Regions from separate parts of the Pseudoalteromonas luteoviolacea genome, predicted to be linked through region 2. Evidence: riboswitches for the same ligand, from Rfam matches in the RefSeq annotation. Region 2 holds a riboswitch; the other holds the start of a gene.
The links. A riboswitch is a leader RNA that binds a small molecule or an ion and turns the genes downstream of it on or off. The one in region 2 is predicted to bind cobalamin.
Positions count from the first base shown of each region.

Region 1: another riboswitch for cobalamin. It lies ahead of S4054249_RS05030 (ABC transporter ATP-binding protein); the one in region 2 lies ahead of S4054249_RS18335 (TonB-dependent receptor domain-containing protein).

Region 1 is NZ_CP015411.1:1,167,334-1,171,761, forward strand. It holds gene S4054249_RS05015 (FAD:protein FMN transferase) at 1-457, shown strand, start outside; gene nqrM ((Na+)-NQR maturation NqrM) at 597-809, shown strand; gene S4054249_RS05025 (histidine phosphatase family protein) at 857-1,456, shown strand; cobalamin riboswitch at 1,474-1,598, shown strand; gene S4054249_RS05030 (ABC transporter ATP-binding protein) at 1,681-2,505, shown strand; gene S4054249_RS05035 (FecCD family ABC transporter permease) at 2,502-3,494, shown strand; gene cobT (nicotinate-nucleotide--dimethylbenzimidazole phosphoribosyltransferase) at 3,506-4,428, shown strand, end outside.
Region 2 is NZ_CP015411.1:4,259,311-4,263,738, reverse strand. It holds gene thiI (tRNA uracil 4-sulfurtransferase ThiI) at 1-8, shown strand, start outside; gene S4054249_RS18350 (ketopantoate reductase family protein) at 26-922, opposite strand; gene S4054249_RS18345 (VanZ family protein) at 915-1,271, opposite strand; gene S4054249_RS18340 (YajQ family cyclic di-GMP-binding protein) at 1,475-1,957, shown strand; cobalamin riboswitch at 2,043-2,212, shown strand; gene S4054249_RS18335 (TonB-dependent receptor domain-containing protein) at 2,252-4,108, shown strand; gene msrA (peptide-methionine (S)-S-oxide reductase MsrA) at 4,142-4,428, opposite strand, start outside.

The sequences.
Region 1 (4,428 bases), 1.8 Mb from region 2:
AAAAGGCTTATCTAATTATATGGTAGAGATTGGCGGGGAACTGCGTATCTCTGGCAATAAGCCGGATGGTTCACCTTGGCGAATAGCGATTGAAAAACCGGATGCACCGGCAGGACAGCGTCAAATTCACCGAGTTGTAGAGCCGGGTAATAATGCCATTGCCACGTCAGGGGACTATCGTATCTTTTACGAAATGGATGGCGAGGTATTCACGCACCTCATTGATCCGGGTACAGGTAGACCGGTACGCCATGACTTGGTGTCTGTGACGGTGTTACATCCTTCAGCAATGACCGCTGATGGCTTGGCAACAGCGCTTACCGTGATGGGAACGCAACGAGCAAGAGATTATGCTGAAGCGCATAATCTACCCGTGTACTTGATCAGTAAGACAGACGCTGGCCTAGAGACATTTTCAAGCACTGCGTTTAAGCCGTATTTAGATGTAAAAAAGTAATCAGTGGATCCGGTTAAATATCATTGCTTTTAGTGTGGTAAATTCATTCAACTTTGACGGATTTAGATATATAATATTGTCAATACACCGTCAGTTGCTTGGAACTTGACCAAGCTAGTTTATTGAGGGGCCTTTGCCTATGTCACTATTTATTCTTACCTTTGGGTTACTTATCTTGATCGCTGCAGCTATGGCTGTGGGTGTAATCGTTCAGAAAAAATCAATGGCAAGTAGCTGTGGTGGTTTAGGCTCAATGGGTATCGATAAAATCTGTGATTGTGATGACCCATGTGACAAACGTAAAAAGCGTTTAGCCAAAGAGCAATCTTGGCGCGAAAACCAAATTCTATAATTAGATAAAAACGCAGGCTAGCCTGCGTTTTTATTATCTCCAAGTATATGCTGCAAACTCTTTACTTTGTTCGTCATACTGAAACGATATTATCCGGTAAGTTATTAGGGCAAACCGATCCTCCTTTAACTGAACAAAGTCAAAACCAATTACTAAAAACACTCCATAGTTTACCCAAGCCAAAACGTGTGCTCAGCTCGCCAAGACAGCGATGTCAGCTTGTAGCAAAAGCATTTTCAGAAAAGCTGGATGCAGAGTTCACAGTCGTCAATGCACTACAAGAAATGAACTTTGGTGATTGGGATGGTAAAAGCTATGAGTGGCTTTGGCAGCATACTCGCTCGCCCAGTATTGGCGACTTTTGGCAAAACCCCTGGGCCGTTACACCACCTGAAGGAGAGAGTATGGCCTGTTTTAATGCGCGAATTAAAGCTTGGTGGTGTGCTTTCACATCTCAAAGCAGTGATGACACAATCGTCATTGTGACTCATGGTGGGGTTATGAAGCAGCTATTGGCACACTGGCTAGCATTGCCTGAAGGCGCTGTAAATCATTTAAACTGCTTTGAGGTTGGATATGGCAAGGTCATTCAGGTGTCAGTTTTCTATGACGAACAAGGGAGTGCATGGCCCAAAGTTGTGTTTTAGCCATCTAGACTTCATAATACACAAAATTATTTCGACATCACTTGGGAATGAGGTGTAAACCCTCAGCTGTCCCCGCAACTGTAAAAATGATTGCATGACTACTCATTTAAAGCCAGATACCAAGGTTGGAATAAAGACTTAAGCGGGCGCACTTAGGTCATGTCATTTTACCAAGTCATAAATGATACAGTGGTATTCTGATGTGTGCCCCATGTAGAGGAATTATGGCGGCAACACCAATATCAGTCGATAGCTTACATCTAGTTATCAATAATAAATCGATTTTATCCAATATCAGCTTTTCAGTTGAAGAGGGTCAGTTTATCGGTCTCATCGGGCCTAATGGGGCCGGAAAATCCTCTTTACTGAGGTGTTTATATCGCTTCCAGAGTCCAACATCTGGCACTATCAGAATTAATGGCAAAGATGTAAGTGAGTATGACCGCCAAAGTTATGCTCGCAAAGTCGCTGCAGTGCTTCAGGAGATCCCAAGTCAATTTAATCTTGCTGTTTTTGATGTCGTCGCCATGGGCCTCACGCCGCACAAAAGCCTATTTTCCAGTGTATCACTGCGCGACCGACAGGCCATCCAAGAAGCGCTATTAAAGGTCGGATTAACTCATAAACAAAAGCAATCATATGAGTCTTTATCCGGGGGAGAAAAACAGCGGGTGATGATAGCCCGAGCCATTGTACAGCGGCCGACTTTACTCTTAATGGATGAACCTACCAGTCATTTGGACGTGAAGTATCAAATCGAAATTATGGCGCTTGCTAAGTCATTTGGGATCACGGTGGTTGCTTCTTTTCACGACTTAAATTTAGCCTCAGCCCTCTGTGACGCTATGCTCGTTTTAAATCATGGAGAGCTTATTGCTCATGGTACGCCCAAAGAGGTGGTAAGTGAGTCCATGTTAGCACAAGTTTTTGGCGTCAAAGCCGATGTGGCTCTCCAAGCATGCCCTGCGAGTGAACAAGAGATCCCACATATTCGTTATCAATATCACTTATCGGGTGGTGGCGAGTTATCATCGAGGGAACGAGTATGAGATTCGCTGCAAGCAGTGCATTGTTACTTGCATGTTTATTTAGCTTTGTGTGTGCCCTAAGCATCGGGGCTGTACAAGTCGACTTTTACGATGTTTGGCTAGCTTTATGGTCATACGACAGCTCGCAGTTAGCACAAAAAATTGTTATAGAGTTGAGGCTACCGCGCACCGTACTTGCATTTTTGGCTGGGGCGGGTCTTGCGACAGCGGGGCTAATTTTACAAACCGTGACACGCAACCCCCTTGCTGATCCCTATTTATTTGGGATTTCTTCGGGGGCGTCATTTGGTGTGGTGTTACTACTGACTTTATTCGGTGTGCAAAGCGCTTTAGCAATGTCTGGCGCAGCTTTGCTTGGCAGCATAGGGGCTATGAGCTTATTGCTCGTCATTGCGTATCATAAAGGTACCGCACAAATTGAAAACATGCTGCTTGCGGGTGTTGCACTTTCTTTTCTGTTTAATGCGTTTACGAGTTTGCTCTTATATTGGAGTGATCCACAAGCGGTTACCGCGATTATCTTTTGGAGCTTGGGGAGTTTTAGCCGTGCTGATTGGATGTGGATGTGGTTACCCGCGATTGTGGTGTTAGGTGGGATCATGACAGTCGTATGTTTTAGAAGGCACTTAAATGCGTTGTTATTGGGCGATGAAAGCGCGGTAACTTTAGGTGTTAATGTACACCGGTTGCGCTTGGGCATGTTATTAGTGAGCTCTTTGATCACGGCTGTGTTAGTCGCAGCATGTGGTGGTGTAGGCTTTGTTGGCTTAATGATCCCACACATAGTACGGTTTTTTATCTCTCAAGCGCGTGTATTAGGCATGTTAGTCACGGCTTTAAGCGGTGGATTATTGATGCTGTGGGTGGATGTGCTAGCCCGAATAATCATAGAAAACCAAGAATTACCTATTGGTGTGATTACAGCGGCCATAGGTAGCGTCTTTTTCTTATCTTTACTTATGTTTCGCAAGCGAGCGGCAAGTATTTAACAGAGGCCCATATGATCCCTGCTTTAGATTTAACACACAATGATTTTGTACAGCAAAAACTAGATTTAAAAACAAAACCTCAAGGCTCATTGGGTAAGTTAGAGGCACTGGCAAAGCAATTGGTGTTGATTTACGCACAAGGCATGTCAAAAGAGACAATGACCGCGCAACATTTTAGCATTGAAAATCCATCAGTCAGTATTTTTGCTGGCGACCATGGCATTGCCAGCGAAGGCGTCTCTATTGCACCAAGTGAAGTCACCGGCCAAATGGTGGCAAATTTTGCTGATGGCGGTGCTGCAATTTGTGTCTTGGCCCGTCAATTGGGTTGGCGTCTAAATATAGTGGATTGCGGTATTCTTAAGCCTGTTCAAAACAGTCGCGTGATTGACAACAGGCTTGGGGTAACGACTGCGTCTTTTCATTTGCAGCCTGCGATGACTGAAGCTCAGTTAACGCAAGGTTTTGAGAACGCCAAACAGCTTGTTGCAGCAGAGTTGGACATGGGTTGTAATTTGTTTGCGTTTGGTGAAATGGGGATAGGTAACACCACGTCTGCCGCCGCCATTTTTTCTGTGCTATGTAATTTAGCTCCGAAAGAGACTGTCGGACAGGGTACAGGTGTAAGCCAAGATATTGTTGCGAAAAAACAGCTGCTGATAGAGCAGGCGCTTGACCTTCATCAGTTGGATAGCAACGCCCCTAAACAGATTTTACAATGCGTTGGCGGATTTGAAATTGCCCATATGGTTGGTGCTATGCTCGCCGTCGCTGAGGCGCAAAAACCAATTTTAGTCGATGGTTTTATTGCGACAGCTGCGGCTATGTTGGCTATTTCGATGTTGCCCAACGCGAAGCAATATATGGTGTTTGCGCATTGCTCTAACGAACAAGGGCATAAGAAGATGCTAGAGTGGCTAAATGTAGAGCCATT
Region 2 (4,428 bases):
GACCATAAATAATAAAAGAGCAGGCTCAAGCCTGCTCTTTCTGTTTAATTTGCTGCCATAACTTGTCGTTTATATCCGCATGGTGGCCATGCTTTTGCGCTGTTAAAGAAATAAAACCACAAATTGCATCTATTTCAGAACGCCTTTTAAGCTTGACATCTTGTGCCATAGATGACGTATTATTTGCGGTTAAAGTCATTACTTTGTAGGCTCGCACGAGTTCTTCATTTAACTTTAATTTGACCCCTTCTAGATTTGCAATAACACAGGCTTCATTAAGTAAATTCAACACTTGCTTCGCATATTTTGGGGCTCTTAACGCGCCGTTGTGACACTGCTCAATGGCAGTTAAGGGGTTGATGGCAATATTGACACAAAGCTTTTGCCATCGGATCAAGTTGATATCATCAATGGTTTCAAAAGGGTCAAAATGGTGTGAGAACAACACCTGATATATATCGTTTAGATTATCTTGGGCCGGTAAGTTACAGGCTCCTAACTGAGTGAGCCCAGGGCCTTTAAATATTACGGTGTTGGGGGCAGGTTTCATCCCGCCCATGGCAGTACTGAGAAAAAATAGTGCTTGTTTTGACTTCAAGTTAGCTTGGATATCAGCGAGATCATACATGCCATTGTGGCTGAGAATAATATTGGCATCATGGCTTAAGTGGGGCGAAATATCTTTAAAAGCTTGTTCTATTTGATAGGCTTTGACCGGCACGATACATGTTTGAATTTTTTTATTCAGTTGCTTTAGCGTGGTAACGTCTACATTAAGGCGATGTTGTTTTTGGCCACTGATTAGCATGTATTCAGTTTGAGAACTATCTCGAGTGATAAGTATGACACGGTGGCGCTGAGCAAGTTTTTCAGCGAGTAGCAGTCCTATCGCACCACAACCAAGAATATACACTTCACTCATTATTTAGCCTTCGCTGTTTAAATCGTTGATATATCCATATGGCAAGGAAGTAGCTGGTAGCTCCTGCCACATCCGCGATAAAATCTCCTAAGGAGGCTTGTCTGTAAGGCAGTGTAGACTGCATCCATTCGACAGCCGCACCATAACTGATTAATAGAGTAATATGAAACCATACTCTAAACCTGAAGGCGTGATGAGAGAAAAATGCTAACGCAAAAAATACTCCAAAGTGCACGACTTTATCTAAGTGTTCTATTCTTATTGCATGACTTTTCACTTCTTTTGCAAAAAGATATGTGATGACTACTAAAAATAGTAAAAGTAACGTTCTATATACTTTTCTAGTCACATTTGCTCCAACTTCTATGCGATGAAAAATCAGTATAACACCGAAATATTAAAAGTGGCTTAATAGTAAATACTTGAATACTCATGGGCATACAAAGATATATTCAATGATCAGAAGAAGCTATGTGCACATGCAAAAAAGTATATCGTATTGCCTCAGAGCATTGTTATAATTGCTCGTAAATTTGTTTTGAGGAGAGAACAATGCCTTCTTTTGATATTGTATCTGAAATAGAAATGACGGAAGCAAAAAACACCGTTGATAATGCGAACCGCGAATTGGAAACACGCTATGACTTTAGAGGTGTAGAAGCATCTATTGAGTTGAAAGACGAAGTTATCCAATTAAAGTCTGAATCTGAACAGCAGGTCATGCAGCTGTTTGACATGGTTGTTGGTAAAGCGGCAAAACGTGGACTAGATGTAGGTTGTTTCGAATTAAAAGACGTTGAGCGCAGTGGTAAAACGTTTGCTCGTAAAGTGGCTTTAAAGCAAGGTATTGATAAGGATATGGCTAAGAAAGTCGTTAAGCTTATCAAAGATTCAAAGCTCAAAGTACAAGCGGCTATCCAAGGCGAAGAAGTACGTGTTACCGGTAAAAAACGTGACGATTTACAAGAAGTAATGCAGCTGGTTCGCACATCTGATCTGGGCCAGCCATTCCAGTTCAAAAACTTTAGAGACTAGTCGGTTTCTAATACAGGGTTCCAGATCAATATATGATACTGGAACTCTAGACGTCCATTGACAATCCCCCCTTAAATCTCAGACAATATGCGCGGAATTTCGAGGTGCCAAACAACGCTGATAGATAGTCGGTATATTGGATAATCGGGAAGTTGGTGCGCAAGACAAAACTTGGCAATGCCAACGCTGCCCCCGCAACGGTAAAACTGTTTAAATTGGTTGAGCCCGGAGACCGGCCTTGAATTTGACTCATTTGATGAACTTTGTGCGGTGGGCACAAAGTAGGGGACCTTCATGTTAAAAATTTCTGCGCTAAGTGCTGCTGTATTGGCAGCGGTTTCATTTCACACATCTGCGACTCAAGAAATAGAGCGCATTACTGTTACAGCAAACAAAATTGAACAGTCGCAAAAAGACGTATTAGCGTCTGTATCTGTGATAGAACGCACTGACATAGAGCGCAGTGGCGCACGCGATCTGGTTACACTTTTATCTCAGCAAGCGGGTATTCAAATTAATTCAAACGGTGGTTTTGGCCATAATGCGGGTTTGACTTTAAGAGGCGGCAGCTCAAAGCACACTCTGGTATTGATTGATGGAAACCGAGTGGGGTCAGCAACACTAGGCTATAAGTCAATCGCAAAAGTGCCTTTGCAAAGCATTGAACGTGTTGAAATATTGAAAGGCTCTCGAGCTGCAATTTATGGCTCTGATGCGATGGCTGGTGTGATCAACATTATTACGCGTCGTGCGGAGCATACAACAGCAGATATGACCCTTGGCAGTAATAGCTATCGCAATGCTCAAGTAGCCACTTCGTTTAAAAGTGACGCGTTGACTGTACTGGCAAACTTGGGCTATGAAGAAACAGATAACTTTGATGTGTTGCAAGGCACACAGCCTGATACTGATGGCCATGATAACACCAGTTTAGGGCTTAGGGCTGAGTACCAAATTACCTCTGAGAGTAAAGTATTTGCGGCTTTTCAAGGCAGTGAAGGGGATACGAACTACGATAGTCGCTTTGGCTCTAGCAATGCAACTGTATTCCAAAGTAAATTTGATAATCAATTTTTAAGCATCGGTTTTGAGACGCAGCAGGGTAATGTATCACATGCATTTACGGCAACGAAATCGCAAGATGAATCAGTTGATGTGAATGAGTTTGGTGCCAGCAAAACGGTCACTAAACGCAATATACTCAATTACGACGGACACATTGATGTGCAAGAAAACTGGGTTGTCTTGGGTGGGATAAATGCAACAGAAGATGATGTGTCTGAGTCGACTTCTACCTATGTGCAGAGTAAGCGCGATACGCTGGGTGTTTTCGTAGGCACCGTTTATGAATATGACCAAGCCTTGGTAGAGGCAACCGTACGTTATGACGACGATGACCAGTTTGGTAGTGAAGTGACGCACAGTTTAGCAGTGGGATATAAAGTGCATCGCGATGCTACATTTAGATTGGCCCATAATACTGGTTATAAAGCGCCTACTTTTAATGATTTATACTTCCCTTCATCTGGCAACCCCGCACTCTCACCGGAAGAGTCTGATAACTTTGAGCTTGGTTTAAAGGCATCAGTAGCTGACACTGTGATCGACTTTGCTATTTACCAAACGGATTACACGAATAAGATAGTGTGGCGACAAGATACTAATGGCAACTGGGGCCCTGATAATGTTGAGAATGCGCAGCATTCAGGTTTAGAGCTTAGTATTTCGAACACACTGATGTTTGGTATTGAGTCAAACTTCAACTACGCGTTTGTGAATGCTAAAGATAACACCAATGGTAAGCCACTACCTCAGGTTGCAAAGAGCACAGCCAATTGGCAGCTAGCTAAGCAATGGGACGATTTTGAAGTGATCACCGAGCTGCAATTCCGTGGTGAGCGAGACAGTACAGCATCTTTGCCGACTGGTGAGGCATATAGGTTAGACTCATATACTTTGGTGAACTTAGCGGCAAATTATGATTTTTCTGACGCAGTTAAATTATCTGCGAGAATAGAAAATTTATTCGACAAAGAGTATGGTGCGGTTGCATCAAGCTTAGTAAAGAATGAGCAAAGTGAAGTAACGGGCGTCAATTATTACAACACGCCTGAAAGACGTTTCTTTGTGAATTTACAATACCGCTTTTAATAAGCAAAAAAGGTGAGCAAATGCTCACCTTTCTTATTTTAAATTGGCCTTAAATCGCTGCTCAAACTTAGCTACTTTAGGTGCAATCATAATGCTGCAATACCCTTGATTGGGATTATCATCGAAGTAGTTTTGATGGTATTTTTCGGCATCATAAAATGTGTCAATTTCGCTCAGTTCTGTGACAATCGGGTCTTGGAACTCTGGTTGCAACTTTGCTATATGAGCTTGAGCGAGCTTTAACTGCGCATCGGAGTGATAATAAATCACGCTGCGATACTGGGTACCAATGTCATTACCTTGACGATTAAGCTGAGTGG